Gemmatimonas phototrophica: one gene and its partner. The protein of the gene in region 1 interacts with the protein of each later gene in a pairwise test. Links are inferred from orthologs where the notes say so. Each region holds a gene or a part of one and is shown on either strand. Other genes may lie near its edges.

Region 1 (6,396 bases):
CAACGCCGACGTGCACGTGATCGCGGCCAACACGTGTGTGCTCGTGTCTTCTACCACCGTGACGTCGGCGTCGGCGTCCTCGCACTCAACGGCGTGCTGCATGCGAACAAACAATAAGGGGCGTGCTAAACATGGTATAGACCGGTCAGTCGAAACTAAACAGAACTGCGATGCAGGCACTCAGCGGAAAAAATCTGCACAAGGTTTCTATTGACGACTTCTGTACCGCTTCATATCGTGGCTTCGCGCAAATGGCGCGAATTGTAATAGTCCAGATCGGAGGAATATGTTTTTGCTTCGAAGAGTATCATTGACGTTGTGTATGCTAGTTCTATCCATCACAACTGCGTGTGGCGAAAACCCCACCGCGCCGGCCGATGCAGAGGTATCGTTGTCTCCACGAGCGTCTTGGTCTTGCACCCACACAGTCACGTCTACAGGAACCTACTATTGGCCATGCGAGTGGTACGATCAGCCGTGCGAGGAAGATCCGTCGCAACCGCAATGCGACGATTACTTCCCGGAGGACCCTGAGGCTCCAACCCCCGGCGATGACGGCTCGTGTAATCCGGGTATGCCATGTGGAGGTTCTGAGGGCGGTGGTTCAACGTGCACGGTAGACTGCGGTGGCGGGGGGGAGCCACAACCAACGATTCAGCAACTAATCACCCACTGCGATCCACCCGGATCTTCGACGTGCATCCTTACCCCCGTTCAAGGAGCACTTCGTGACTCAATCATGGCCACTGCGCTACGAATGATGAACTCGAACACTGGCGAATACTGCTTTCGGAGTGGTTATGCGCTGTACAACGCCGCCCAGCAATTTGCCATATACAAGTCATCAACTTGGTTTATGGTGGATGACACGACTGAATCACTCGGAAGAACCCAGTATGCGGCACAACAGGTCGTGCTTAGCGGGAAACGGAAAAGCGGATACACTCCAACAGACGCGGAGTTCGTTCAAATCGCACGCCATGAGGCAGGGCACCTTGGAAACTACTTACATACGCAAATCTATGCTCAGGCGCCAAACTGCAGCCGGTAAGTCGAACGCGCGGCTCCCTCTACCAATCCCAGCCATGCGAACTCTTTGTTTCCAGCTTTCGGCTCTGCTGTTGGCTTGCGCCAGTGTGTCGCACGCACAACCATCGGGGAAAAAGTCCACACCCTCTCCTGCGCTCGTGCGCGCCGTAATCGAGAGTTTCGGTTCGGAACTGTCGTCGTACAGTTTCGTACCACGTCCCCAGTGTTTTCGTGCGGACACGAGTGTGGCCTGCAAGTCCCATGGCAACGCCGCTTATGCGCAATTCAAGAGCTCGTTATCGAAGTCGCGTCCGATGACGGGGCGTTTCTTCAGAGTGAGTCCGCTCCAAGACTCGGCGGGCACGCAGTTTATTGATGTCAGGCTTGAGCTCAACAACATCGAACCTGGTATGATGGGAATTGAACTTTTCCGTCTTACTGTGAGCCCAGACGGACAGCGCGTACTGAGCCGCAAGGTGCTTCGCAGCGACTTAAGTCCCATGCCGACGAAGCGGTAGTCAGGCCTCGGTTTCCCAAGGGCGGTGATATCAGCGTGATGTCACCGCCCTTTTATCGGAGAGTATATGCGGCTTCGGCGTGTACGGACTTCGCAGGTGTGGCAAACCATGCGATCTGATGGGATGGCGCCGTATCGCGACTCGGCGATGACCTGGTGCACCAAGACGGAACGGCCTTTCCGGCCTCCGACGCGAATCGAGCCATACCCTTGGCTATTCTTAGCCTCGTGCCGGATCCAGCACCCGGCGTCGTCGATACGGACGCGCGACATGCCCCGTCTATAACCTCGGGTGACGCCTCGGGGGATGTACGGGCTTCGTTCGGGGTCGATGGCGCCCGATGCAGATTGTGGGTATTCTCGTTTTCTACTCGGTGCGGATAACTGAAGACCGGTCCCGCGTCTATTGAAAAGGGACTTAAAATCCCTTATCCGCGAGGATGTGCGGGTTCGAGTCCCGCTCCGGGTATGGACGCACGGCCACGTCGGTATCGCCGCCGTCGAGCCACGCACCACTGTTTTTTCATCCCTTTCGTCGGAGCTGCGGTGCGCACCGTGTCGGATTCGCAGGGCACCACCTGGATTTGCCTCGAACTTCCTGAAGTACCGGTAGATCAACGTGAAGTCGCGGCCACCATGGCGCCCGACACGGTGGCGATTGAGTGCAACTCCGGTGCACATCGAGTCATCGCGCTGGTGGCGCCCGGTTGGGACGACGACATGGATGATGCCCGGCTGAACGCCGTGATCCTCGAGTTTCTCGTTCGCAGTTGACCACGCGTCCGTAGAAATTCGGAGCAAAAACCGGCGGCGGCGGGGGCGCGCTACACGACGTGGGGCGTGTATCTTGTCGGCATGTCTGATGCCGTTGCTCTCGCCACTGAACTGCTGTCTATCGAGTCCACCACCGGCCGTGAACGGGACGCGGTGGATTTCGTCTCCCGCTGGCTGATTGCCCGCGGATGGAACGTGTCCTTGCAGGAAGTGGAGCCGGCGCGCTCCAATGTCTGGGCGACGCGGAAGGGCGGTGGGGTCACCCTCTCCACTCACCTCGATACGGTACCGCCTTTTGTCCCCCCGCGTCTCGACGGCAATCGCCTCTACGGGCGGGGCGCCTGCGACGCCAAAGGGATCGCGGCGGCCATGATGGTGGCCGCGCAGCGGCTCGCGGAGCAGGGAGAAGAGCGTGTTGACCTGCTCTTCGTCGTGGGGGAAGAGAAAGGATCCCCCGGTGCCCGAGCTGCCAACCGGCTTCCGGCGACCAGTCGCTTTCTGGTGAATGGCGAGCCGACCGAGAGCAAGCTGGCGTCGGGCTGCAAGGGGGCGCAGCGCGTCATTGTGCGTGTGCGCGGGCGAGAGGCGCATTCAGCGTACGCGCACCTCGGCGAGAGTGCCCTCGAGGGGATGCTCGATCTTTTGCCGCAACTGCGGACCGTGACGTTACCGAGTGATCCCATCCTCGGGCAGACCACCTACAACATCGGCGTCCTCCGTGCCGGCACCGAGGCGAACATCGTGCCGGGGTTGGCCGAGGCGGAAATCATGATCCGCCTGGTCGGCGATGTGGAGCCGGTCAAGGCGGCCTTCGCGGCCTGGGCAGGTGATCGTGCCGAGCTGGTGTGGGGCTCGCACATTCCGGCGCAGCATTTTCAGACGATTAGCGGATTCGAGGTGGAACCCGTTGCATATACCAGCGACATCCCGCTGCTCGATCGGTGGGGGACGCCGCTGTTGTTCGGGCCCGGCTCCATTCATGTGGCCCATACGCCCATCGAGTACATCGATGTGGCGGAACTCGACGCGTCGGTTGACGCATACGTTCGCATCGTTCGCACCCTTCTCGCATGACACTCACAGCCACTCGCTGGCCGGTCGCCGTTCTTGGCGCAACCGGCGCCGTCGGACAGGCGTTCATTCGCCTCCTCGACGCGCACCCTTGGTTTGATCTGGTCGAAGTCGCCGCGTCGGAACGAAGCGCGGGCAAATCGTATCGGTCGGCCGCGAAATGGCTTGAAGGCACGCTGCCCGAATCGGTAGCGGCGTTGACGGTGAAGAACTGCACGCCCGACGAGGTCACCGCCCCCATCATCTTTTCGGCGCTCGATTCCGGCGTGGCCGGTGACGTGGAAGCGGCCTTCGCCAGGGCGGGACGCATGGTGCTGTCCAATGCGAAGAACTATCGCATGGATGCCGATGTGCCGCTCGTCATTCCGGAAGTCAATGGTGATCACCTGGAGCTGCTGACGGTGCAGCGCGCGAATCGTGGGTGGAGTGGAGGCATTGTCACGAATGCCAACTGTGCCACCACGGTCATGGCTGCGGCACTGGCTCCGTTGCACCAGGCATTCACGGTCACGAAAGTGTTTGCCACCACCATGCAGGCCGTGTCCGGTGCGGGATATCCCGGAGTGGCTTCGCTCGACATTCTTGGGAACGTGATTCCGTTCATCGGCGACGAAGAGCCGAAGATCGAAACGGAGCTGGTGAAGTTGCTGGGGACGTACCGGCAGGGCGCGATCACGATGGCGGACATCGTGACCAGTGCGCACGCGAACCGGGTGCCGGTTGAGCATGGGCATACCGTATGCATGTCCGTCGCGTTCGCCACCAAGCCCACACCGGAGCAGGCGCTGGAGGTGTTGCGCGGCTGGACGGGATACGAAGCGGTGCGCGGTCTCCCGTCGGCGCCCGAGCCCTCGCTGATCATCCGCGATGAACCCGATCGCCCGCAGCCGCGTCGCGATGCCGGGCGAGGGCGCGGCATGGCCACCACGGTGGGGCGGGTCCGCGCCGATCATCTGTTTGATCTGCGCCTCGTGGCGATGTCGCACAACGTGGTGCGCGGCGCCGCCGGTGGCTCGATTCTGAACGCGGAGCTGTTGGCCAAGACCGGGCAGTTGGCGGGGCTCGCGCGCCAGTGATCGTCTGCAAGTTTGGTGGCACGTCGGTGGCCGATGCCGCCGCCATTTCACGCGTCGTTGAGATCATTACCAACAAGCAGTCGGAACAGCCGGTCGTCATTGTGTCGGCGCTCGGTGGGGCGACCAATCTGCTGCTGGATATCGCCAACAAGGCCGCCGGCGGCGAACTCCTGTCCGCACTGCAGCTCATCGAGCAGTTGCGCGATCGACACCAGCGCGAAGCCCAGGCGCTGCTGGGTGGCAGCACTGAGGCAGAGGAACTGTCGCTCGACATCAGTGCGACATTCGACGAGTTGGCCCATCTGGCCGAGGCGTTTCGAACGCTCGGGTATCTCACGCCGCGCTCTCTGGATGCGGTCGCGGCTATCGGCGAACTACTGTCGTCGCAGATCGTGGCCGCCGCGTTTCGCCATCAGGGGCACCCGGCCGTGTTCGTGGATGCCCGCGACGTGATGCGCACCAACGACTTTTTCACCAAGGCCGAACCGGATACCGACGAGATCCGGCAGCTCGCACAGGCGCGACTGGTGCCACTGGTGCAACAGGGAAAGATCCCGGTGATGGGTGGTTTTGTGGGGGCCACGGCCTCACGGGTCACCACAACACTGGGACGTGGTGGGTCGGACTACTCGGCCTCGTTGATCGGCGCCGCCATTGATGCCACCGGCATCGAAATCTGGACAGACGTGGACGGCATGCTGACCGCCGATCCGCGGGTGATTCCGGCCGCACAACTCATTGAGCGTATCAGCTTTGATGAAGCCGCGGAGTTGGCGGCGTTTGGCGCGAAAGTCCTGCACCCTGCCACCATTGCACCGGCGGTGCAGCGCGGGATTCCCGTGTACGTGTACAACTCACGGAACCCGGGTGGCAAAGGGACGATGATTGCCTTCGATGCCCCTCGCCTGCCCGTACGCGCCATTGCCGGCAAGCGCGCCACCACCATGGTGAAGCTCCGCTCGTCGCGCATGCTGCTCGCCCCCGGCTTCCTGCGGCGGGTCTTTGAGGTGTTTGAAACCCATCGCACGTCGGTGGATGTCGTTACCACCTCGGAAGTCTCCGTGTCCGTCACTCTCGATGATGCGACCAACCTGGCCTCGATCCTCCAGGATCTGGCCGCCTTTGGTGATGTCTCGGTGTCGCCGCGTGCCGGCCTGATTGCCATTGTCGGGGCCGGAATTTCTGATGGCAGCCTGGCCATTGCGCAGGCCATCGCCGCGCTGGGGCCCATTCCCATCCACATGGCCTCGCTGAGCGCCACGGGAATCAATTTCACGCTGGTCATTGACGACGATCAGGTGATCCCGGCCATGCAGCGATTGCATGCGACCTTCTTCGAGTCCGCATCATGAGTGCTCCGGCGGTCAAGGTCGCCCTCGTTGGCATGGGACGCATGGGGCGCGCGCTTGATGCGCTGGCCCCGGAGCGTGGCATCGAGATCGTGGCCCGCCTTGATGCACCGGAGATGGCGCGTGGATTGACCGTGGCAGACTTGGGCGGCGCACAGGTGGCCATTGAGTTTACCACGCCGGAGACCGCGCTCCCCAACGCGGAGGCGCTGTTGGCCCTCGGCTGTCCGGTCGTGATCGGCACGACGGGGTGGAATGCGCAACTCCCGCGTCTTGACGCCGCTGTTCGGGCGAACGGGCAGTCGGCGTTGTGGGCGCCGAACTTCTCGCTTGGCGTGCAGTTGTTCCTGGCCCTTGCCGAGGATGTGGCACGGCGGGCGCGCGAGCTCAGCGGGTTTGATGTGCATGTTGTCGAGACACATCACACCGCCAAGAAGGATGCGCCATCTGGCACGGGCATCGCCATTGGCGAGCGTCTGGAGGCCGGATTGGGTCGAGAGGTGCCCATTACCAGCGTGCGCGTGGGGAGTGTGCCGGGTACACATGAAGTGCTGCTCGACGCGGCCTTCGAACAGATCTC
Region 2 (6,370 bases), 1.3 Mb from region 1 along the record:
ACACCGATGGGGATCCGCTCGCCGCCATTGAGACGCATGGCCACGTACCGTTGCCGCCGTACATTGAGCGGGCGGACGAAGCGGGCGACGTGAATCGGTATCAGACGGTGTATGCCCGGGAAGCCGGATCCGTGGCAGCGCCGACCGCCGGGCTGCACTTCACCGACGACCTGCTGGCGCAGATGCAGGCCAAGGGCGTGGAACGCGTGAATGTGCTGCTGCATGTGGGCGCGGGCACCTTTCGCCCGGTCAGCGACGAGGACCCGTCGCAGCACCTCATGCACGACGAATGGTGTGAGGTGACCCCAGAGGCCGCCGACCGCCTGAATGCCGTACGGGCCCGCGGCAACAAGATCTGGGTGGTGGGCACCACCGGCGTGCGCACCCTCGAGACGGCCACCGATGCGCATGGGATCGTGCAGCCATACACCGGCGACACGAACATCTTTTTGCGCCCGCCCTACCAGTTCCGCGGCGTTGACCATCTCATCACCAACTTTCACCTGCCCAAGTCCACGCTGGTCATGCTCGTCGCGGCCTTTGCCGGCTACGAGCAGACCATGCATGCGTACCGGGTGGCGGTGGAGAACGAGTATCGGTTCTACTCGTACGGTGATGCGATGTGCATCATCTGACGTGTGGGGTGTACCACGGGCCCCGTTGAACTGCATTACGAGGACTGCTTCGATGTCGCGGACAGGGCGTCCAAACGAGGACTGGTTCCGGCATGAGTCAGGCGGCGTACTGCTGCGGCCAGTGTGTTCAATCTTTAAAAATGTTGAACTGGCGGAGGTGGAGAGTGCCGGTCGCTCACACCGTCGCCGTCCTCGGTCAGACGCCCTGTCCGAATACACGGACCAGTCCTCGTAATGCCGTTCAGCGGTGCCAGCCCAAGCACCGGTGCGAATCGCGAGCCGGGTTGGAACTGCCAACCGAGGACTGCTCCGATGTCGCGGACAGGGCGTCCAAACGAGGACTGGTTCCGGCATGAGTCAGGCGGCGTACTGCTGCGGCCAGTGTGTTCAATCTTTAAAAATGTTGAACTGGCGGAGGTGGAGAGTGCCGGTCGCTCACACCGTCGCCGTCCTCGGTCAGACGCCCTGTCCGAATACACGGACCAGTCCTCGTAATGCCGTTCAGCGGTGTCAGCCCAGACGCCGGCAATAGTGGAACGCCACAAGCCACCGCACGGCCCAGGCAGTGTATTTTCCGGCGTGTCCCACTTCTCCTTCGAAACCCAACACACTGACGGCCACGCCCGGGCCGGGGTCTTTCACACCCCGCATGGCCCCGTGGAAACGCCGCAGTTCATGCCTGTTGGCACGCTCGCCAGCGTGAAGTCGCTCGATCCCGAAGACCTGTCGCGGCTGGGCGCCACCATGGTGCTGGCCAACGCGTACCACCTACGCCTGCGGCCAGGCGATGAGCTCGTGCGCACCATGGGTGGCCTGCACCAATTCATGCAGTGGTCCGGGCCCATGCTCACCGACTCCGGGGGGTTCCAGGTGTTCTCCCTGGAGGGGCTGCGCACCATCCAGGAAGAAGGGGTCGAATTCCGCAGCCACCTTGACGGGTCGCTGCAGCAGTTCACCCCCGAATCGGTCATGCGCATTGAGCGCAATCTGGGCGCTGACGTGATCATGCAATTCGATCACGTGGTCCCCGGGCAGTCGCCGCACGACCTGGCCAAGGTGGCCATGGAACGCAGCATCCGGTGGCTCGACCGGTGCCGGATTGCCTTTGACGAACTCCAGGCCACCGATCTCAGTGCCCCCACCCCCGTGCAGGCGCTCTTCCCCATCGTGCAGGGGGGAATTCATGCCGACCTCCGCCGGGCGTCCGCCCAGGCCATTCGCAACGCGGGGGATTGGGTGGGGTACGGCATTGGCGGCCTGTCCGTGGGCGAAGCCAAGCCCGACATGTACGCCATGCTGGACGTGGTCAACGAGGAGCTGCCCACCGACCGCCCCCGGTACCTGATGGGGGTCGGCTTCCCGGAGGATCTGGTGGAGGGGGTGGCCCGCGGTGTGGATGTCTTTGACTGTGTGGCCCCCACCCGGATGGGCCGGACCGGGGCCTTCTTTACCAGCACCGGGCGCCGGAGCATCAAGAACGCCCAGTGGCGGACTGACCCGGAGCCGCTGGAGGTGGGGTGTACCTGCGCCGCTTGTACCCGCTTCTCGAAGGCCTACATCCGGCACTTATTCGTGGCCGAAGAGATTCTCGGACTCCGCCTCCTGAGCCTGCACAATGTACATTTCCTTGTCGCGTTGATGCGCGACGCCCGGGCCGCCGTCCAGGCCGGCACGTTCGAGGGCTGGAGCCGTGACTGGCTCGCCCGCTACCACTCCAGAAAGACCGCCTCATGACCGCTTCCGTCATTGCCAGCTTCGCACTTCTGCAGGGCGCGCCTACCCAGGCCATCCCGCAGATGATTTTCATGTACGGCGCGATCTTCGCGATCTTCTACTTCGTGCTCATCCGCCCGCAGCAGAAGCAGCGCAAGTCGCACGAGGAGCGCGTGAAGACGCTCAAGAAGGGCGATGAAATCGTCACCGCCGGCGGCATTGTGGGCGAAGTGCTGCACATCGCTTCACAGGGCAAGGACGGCGCCGCCACCCTGGCCGATCGAATCACGATCAAGTCGGGTGAGAGCAAGCTGATCGTCGAACGCGGCCGTATTGCCGCGGTTGGCGGTGGTACCCCCGCCGCGTAAGCGCTCGGTTCCATGGCCCGTCTCGATATTCACGTCCTCGGCTCTCCCATCCTGCGACAGGACACCGAGCGCGTTACGCAAATCACCCCGGAGCTCCGCCGTCTCGTGGACGACATGTTCGAGACGATGGAAGCCGCCAAGGGTGTGGGGCTTGCCGCGCCGCAGGTGGGGCGCAGCGAGCGTCTGTGTGTGGTGGACGCCGACGACACCCGGCTGGTGGTCATCAACCCGGAAATCGTCAGTCACGACGGCGGGCTGGTGAAAGGCGAAGAAGGCTGCCTCTCCATTCCCGAGATCTATGCCGACGTCAGCCGCCACGCGCGGGTGACGGTGCGGGCGCAGGACATCGATGGGGTGTGGTACGAAATCGAAGACGCGGCCAATCTCCTGGGCCGCTGCCTGCAGCACGAAATCGATCACCTGCACGGCAAACTCTTCACCGACCGACTCAGCCTGCTCAAGAAGCGATCGGCCATGAAAGAGTGGGACTACGAAAAGTCCAAGTATCCGAAAAATCTGCGCGTGCTTCCGGTGGGCGATCTGCCCCCCGAGAAGGGCGCCGCGGGCTCGGACGCGTAAGGCGACGCGGCCCCGTGAGAATTCTCTTCTGGGGCACGCCAGACTTCGCCGTGCCGCCCCTCCGCGCCCTTCTCGGTGAAGGGCACGACGTGGTGGGCGTGGTCACCCAGCCCGACAAACCACGGGGACGCTCGCGCACGCAGCTCGACCCGTCGCCGGTCAAGGTGGTGGCGCTCGAAGAAGGCCTTCCGGTGCTGCAGCCGCTCAAGCCGCGCGGCGATGCGTTCATGCAGCAGGTGCGTGAGCTGGCGCCGGACATCTCGGTTGTGGTGGCCTACGGGCACATTCTGCCCAAGGCCGTGATCGATCTGCCGCCACACGGCACGCTCAACATTCACGCGTCGCTGCTCCCCGAGCTGCGTGGCGCGGCGCCGATTCAGGCGTGCATCCTGCAGGGCATGACGGAGACGGGCGTCACCATCATGCAGATGGTACCAGCGCTCGACGCGGGTGACATGCTGCATGTGGTGCGCACCCCCATTGGTCCGGACACCACCTATGGGGAACTGCACGACCAGCTGGCGGAGATGGGAGCGCTGGCCATTGTGCAGGCACTGACGCTCATCGAGGCGGGGGTGTCGCGTGCTATTGCGCAGGACCACGCGCTCTCCACGTACGCCTCCAAGATCGATCGTTCCATGGCGCGCCTCGACTTTGCGCAGCCGGCCGCGCTGGTGTCGCGCGTGGCGCGCGCCTTTGATCCGCGTCCGGGGGCGTATGCGTCCCTGAAGGGACAGGATGTGAAGTGCTTCGGGGTGCGCGTCGTGGGCGATGGCAGCGATGCCGCATTGGACGAACCTACGCAGGCCAGCCCTCCCGGCACCGTGCGCAGCGCCGGCGACGACGGGTTGCTGGTACGCTGCGGCGTGGGCGCCGTGCGATTCATGGATGTGCAGCCCAGTGGCAAGCCGCGCATGACGGCCGCGTCCTGGGGCCGTGGCCGTGGTGTGGCGGCCGGCGATCAGTTTGACGTCGTGACGCCGGACGCGTTGCCGTGAGTGTCGTGAAGCGGCCGTACCAGGGCGAACAGAAAGGCCCCGATGTGACGGAGTCACGCACCGCAGCGGCCAACATGCTGGCCGACCTGCGGGCGGGGCAGCTGCTGGATGGCGCCTTCGAAAAGCGGACGCTGGCCCTCGACGCGCGCGATCGTCGCTGGGTGCAGGAGTTGGTGTGGGGGATGCTGCGCAGTCGCGGCCGACTCGACGCCATTCTGGCCGACCGCGTGCGCGGCGGCATTGCCAAGATCGATGTGGACGTGGCCGATCTGCTGCGACTGGGCACCTATCAGCTGCTCAGTATGGGGAGCGTGCCGCCCTACGCCGCCATTGGGCAGATGGTGCAGCTCACCAAGCAGCGGCACGGTATTGGAGCCAGCAAGCTGGCCAACGCCGTATTGCGGCGCATTGACCGGGAGCGGGCCACCATTGAGCCAGCCACGCCCTCGGATGCCCTGGAAGCGCTGGCGCAGCAGTACTCGCATCCCCGGTGGGTGGTGCAGCGGTGGAGTGAGCGCTGGGGCATGGAGGAGACGCGGGCCCTGCTCGACGCCAACAACGCCGCAGCCAGCATTGTGGTGCGTCCGTACGGTGTGGTGCGCGAACAGCTGGAGGCCATGCTCGATGGCGCTGGCGTGGAAACACACGAGGTCCCGCGCGTTGCCGATTCGTTGCGCCTGGCCACAGGGGTGGCGCTCACCGAACTGGGCGCCTTCAAGCAGGGCGCCCTCTACGTGCAGGACCCGGCGGCCACGTTGGTGGTGCAGTACGCGCATGTGGCCGAAGGCAGCACCGTGGCCGACCTGTGCGCCGCACCGGGGAGCAAGGCGCTGGAGCTCTCGCGCCGCGCTGGCCTGGTGCTCGCCGCCGATCGGAACATGACGCGTGTGGATCGCATGATGAACGGCTTTGGCCGGTTGGATGCCGAGCGGCTGCATGTGCTGGTGGCCGATGCCAGGCACCCCGCCATCACCCCGGTGGAAGCGGTGTTGGTGGATGTGCCCTGCACCGGGACTGGCACCTTTCGTCGGCACCCGGATGCGCGGTGGCGGTTGCAGGTGAGCGATTTTGCGGTGCTGGGCGCATTGCAGAAGCAGATTCTGCGCGCCGCCGCGACGGTGGTGAAGCCGGGCGGCTTGCTGATCTACAGCACCTGCTCACTGGAGCTCGAAGAGAACGACGAACAGGTGCAGCAGTTTCTGGCCGCACACCCGGAGTTCACGCTGGAGGCCCCGGCCCCCGGCGTGGTCCCCGACGATGTGCTCGACGGTGGGTATCTGCGTGTGCTGCCGCATCGCCACGGCTTTGACGGTGCCTTTGCCGCGCGTCTCCGGAGGAGTGCCTGATGGCTACCACCAAAAAGACTACGACCAAGGCGACGAACGGCGGCCGCCGCGCCGGAGCAGCAGCGTTCAAGCTGTGGGGCATTCGCGCCCTCATTGCCATCGTGGCCGGTGTCTCCATTGGCGCCGGCGCCGGCGTGATGACCGTGAGCAAACTCGAGCCGGGGCGTGGCACCGGTGTGGATTCGCTCGCCGTCATGCTCGACAGCATTGCCAAGGGGCGCATCCCCGAGCCGACGGCTCAGGAGCGCTCCGCCGAAGCCAAACGCAAGGCCGACAGCGTGAGCAGCGAGGCGGAAGCCCCGCCGGTTGAACTCACTGCCGTGCCGCAGGTAACAGACATGGAAGAGGGCGCCGCCCGGAACGCGCTCCTCGATGCCGGACTGCAGGTGGGAGAAGTGCAGTTCCAGGCGTCGTCCAAGCCGGCGGGCACCGTGCTCGCGTCCATGCCCCTGGCCGGAGCCCAGGTCGCCCCGCAAACACCGGTCACCCTCGTCCTCAGTGACGGGCGGACCGGCACCGATACGTTGTCCAGACCCTCGTCCCCTTTCGCCCCATGAACGTTCGCATCGCCCCGTCCGTCCTCAGCGCCGACTTCCGGAAACTCGGCGACGAGATTGCCATGTGTGAAGCCGGCGGCGCCGACTGGATTCACGTGGATGTCATGGATGGTCGGTTCGTGCCGAATCTGTCGTTCGGCGTGAAGGTCATTGAAGCCGTGAAGAAGTCCACCA

The links.
Region 2: the proteins of asd (region 1) and def interact in binary tests that used the Escherichia coli proteins (3 or more experiments, as listed by UniProt). The link is inferred for Gemmatimonas phototrophica from one-to-one orthologs.

Annotation. Positions count from the first base shown.
Region 1 is NZ_CP011454.1:2,302,532-2,308,927, reverse strand. What follows is about bases 2,430-5,428. They hold asd (aspartate-semialdehyde dehydrogenase), read left to right. Parts: upstream 2,430-3,390; coding sequence 3,391-4,467; downstream 4,468-5,428. Other genes in these bases: lysC (lysine-sensitive aspartokinase 3), read left to right, coding at 4,464-5,428; GEMMAAP_RS09760 (M20/M25/M40 family metallo-hydrolase), read left to right, coding at 2,430-3,394. Outside these bases: GEMMAAP_RS20545 (hypothetical protein), read right to left, coding at 1-102; GEMMAAP_RS09765 (hypothetical protein), read left to right, coding at 2,102-2,320; more of GEMMAAP_RS09760, read left to right, coding at 2,402-2,429; more of lysC, read left to right, coding at 5,429-5,819; GEMMAAP_RS09745 (4-hydroxy-tetrahydrodipicolinate reductase), read left to right, coding at 5,816-6,396.
Region 2 is NZ_CP011454.1:955,190-961,559, reverse strand. What follows is about bases 1,539-4,511. They hold def (peptide deformylase), read left to right. Parts: upstream 1,539-2,728; coding sequence 2,729-3,295; downstream 3,296-4,511. Other genes in these bases: rsmB (16S rRNA (cytosine(967)-C(5))-methyltransferase RsmB), read left to right, coding at 4,299-4,511; fmt (methionyl-tRNA formyltransferase), read left to right, coding at 3,199-4,293; yajC (preprotein translocase subunit YajC), read left to right, coding at 2,366-2,716; tgt (tRNA guanosine(34) transglycosylase Tgt), read left to right, coding at 1,539-2,369. Outside these bases: tRNA preQ1(34) S-adenosylmethionine ribosyltransferase-isomerase QueA, read left to right, coding at 1-635; more of tgt, read left to right, coding at 1,215-1,538; more of rsmB, read left to right, coding at 4,512-5,639; GEMMAAP_RS03975 (PASTA domain-containing protein), read left to right, coding at 5,639-6,196; rpe (ribulose-phosphate 3-epimerase), read left to right, coding at 6,193-6,370. UniProt on the Escherichia coli protein: Removes the formyl group from the N-terminal Met of newly synthesized proteins. Requires at least a dipeptide for an efficient rate of reaction. N-terminal L-methionine is a prerequisite for activity but the enzyme has broad specificity at other positions.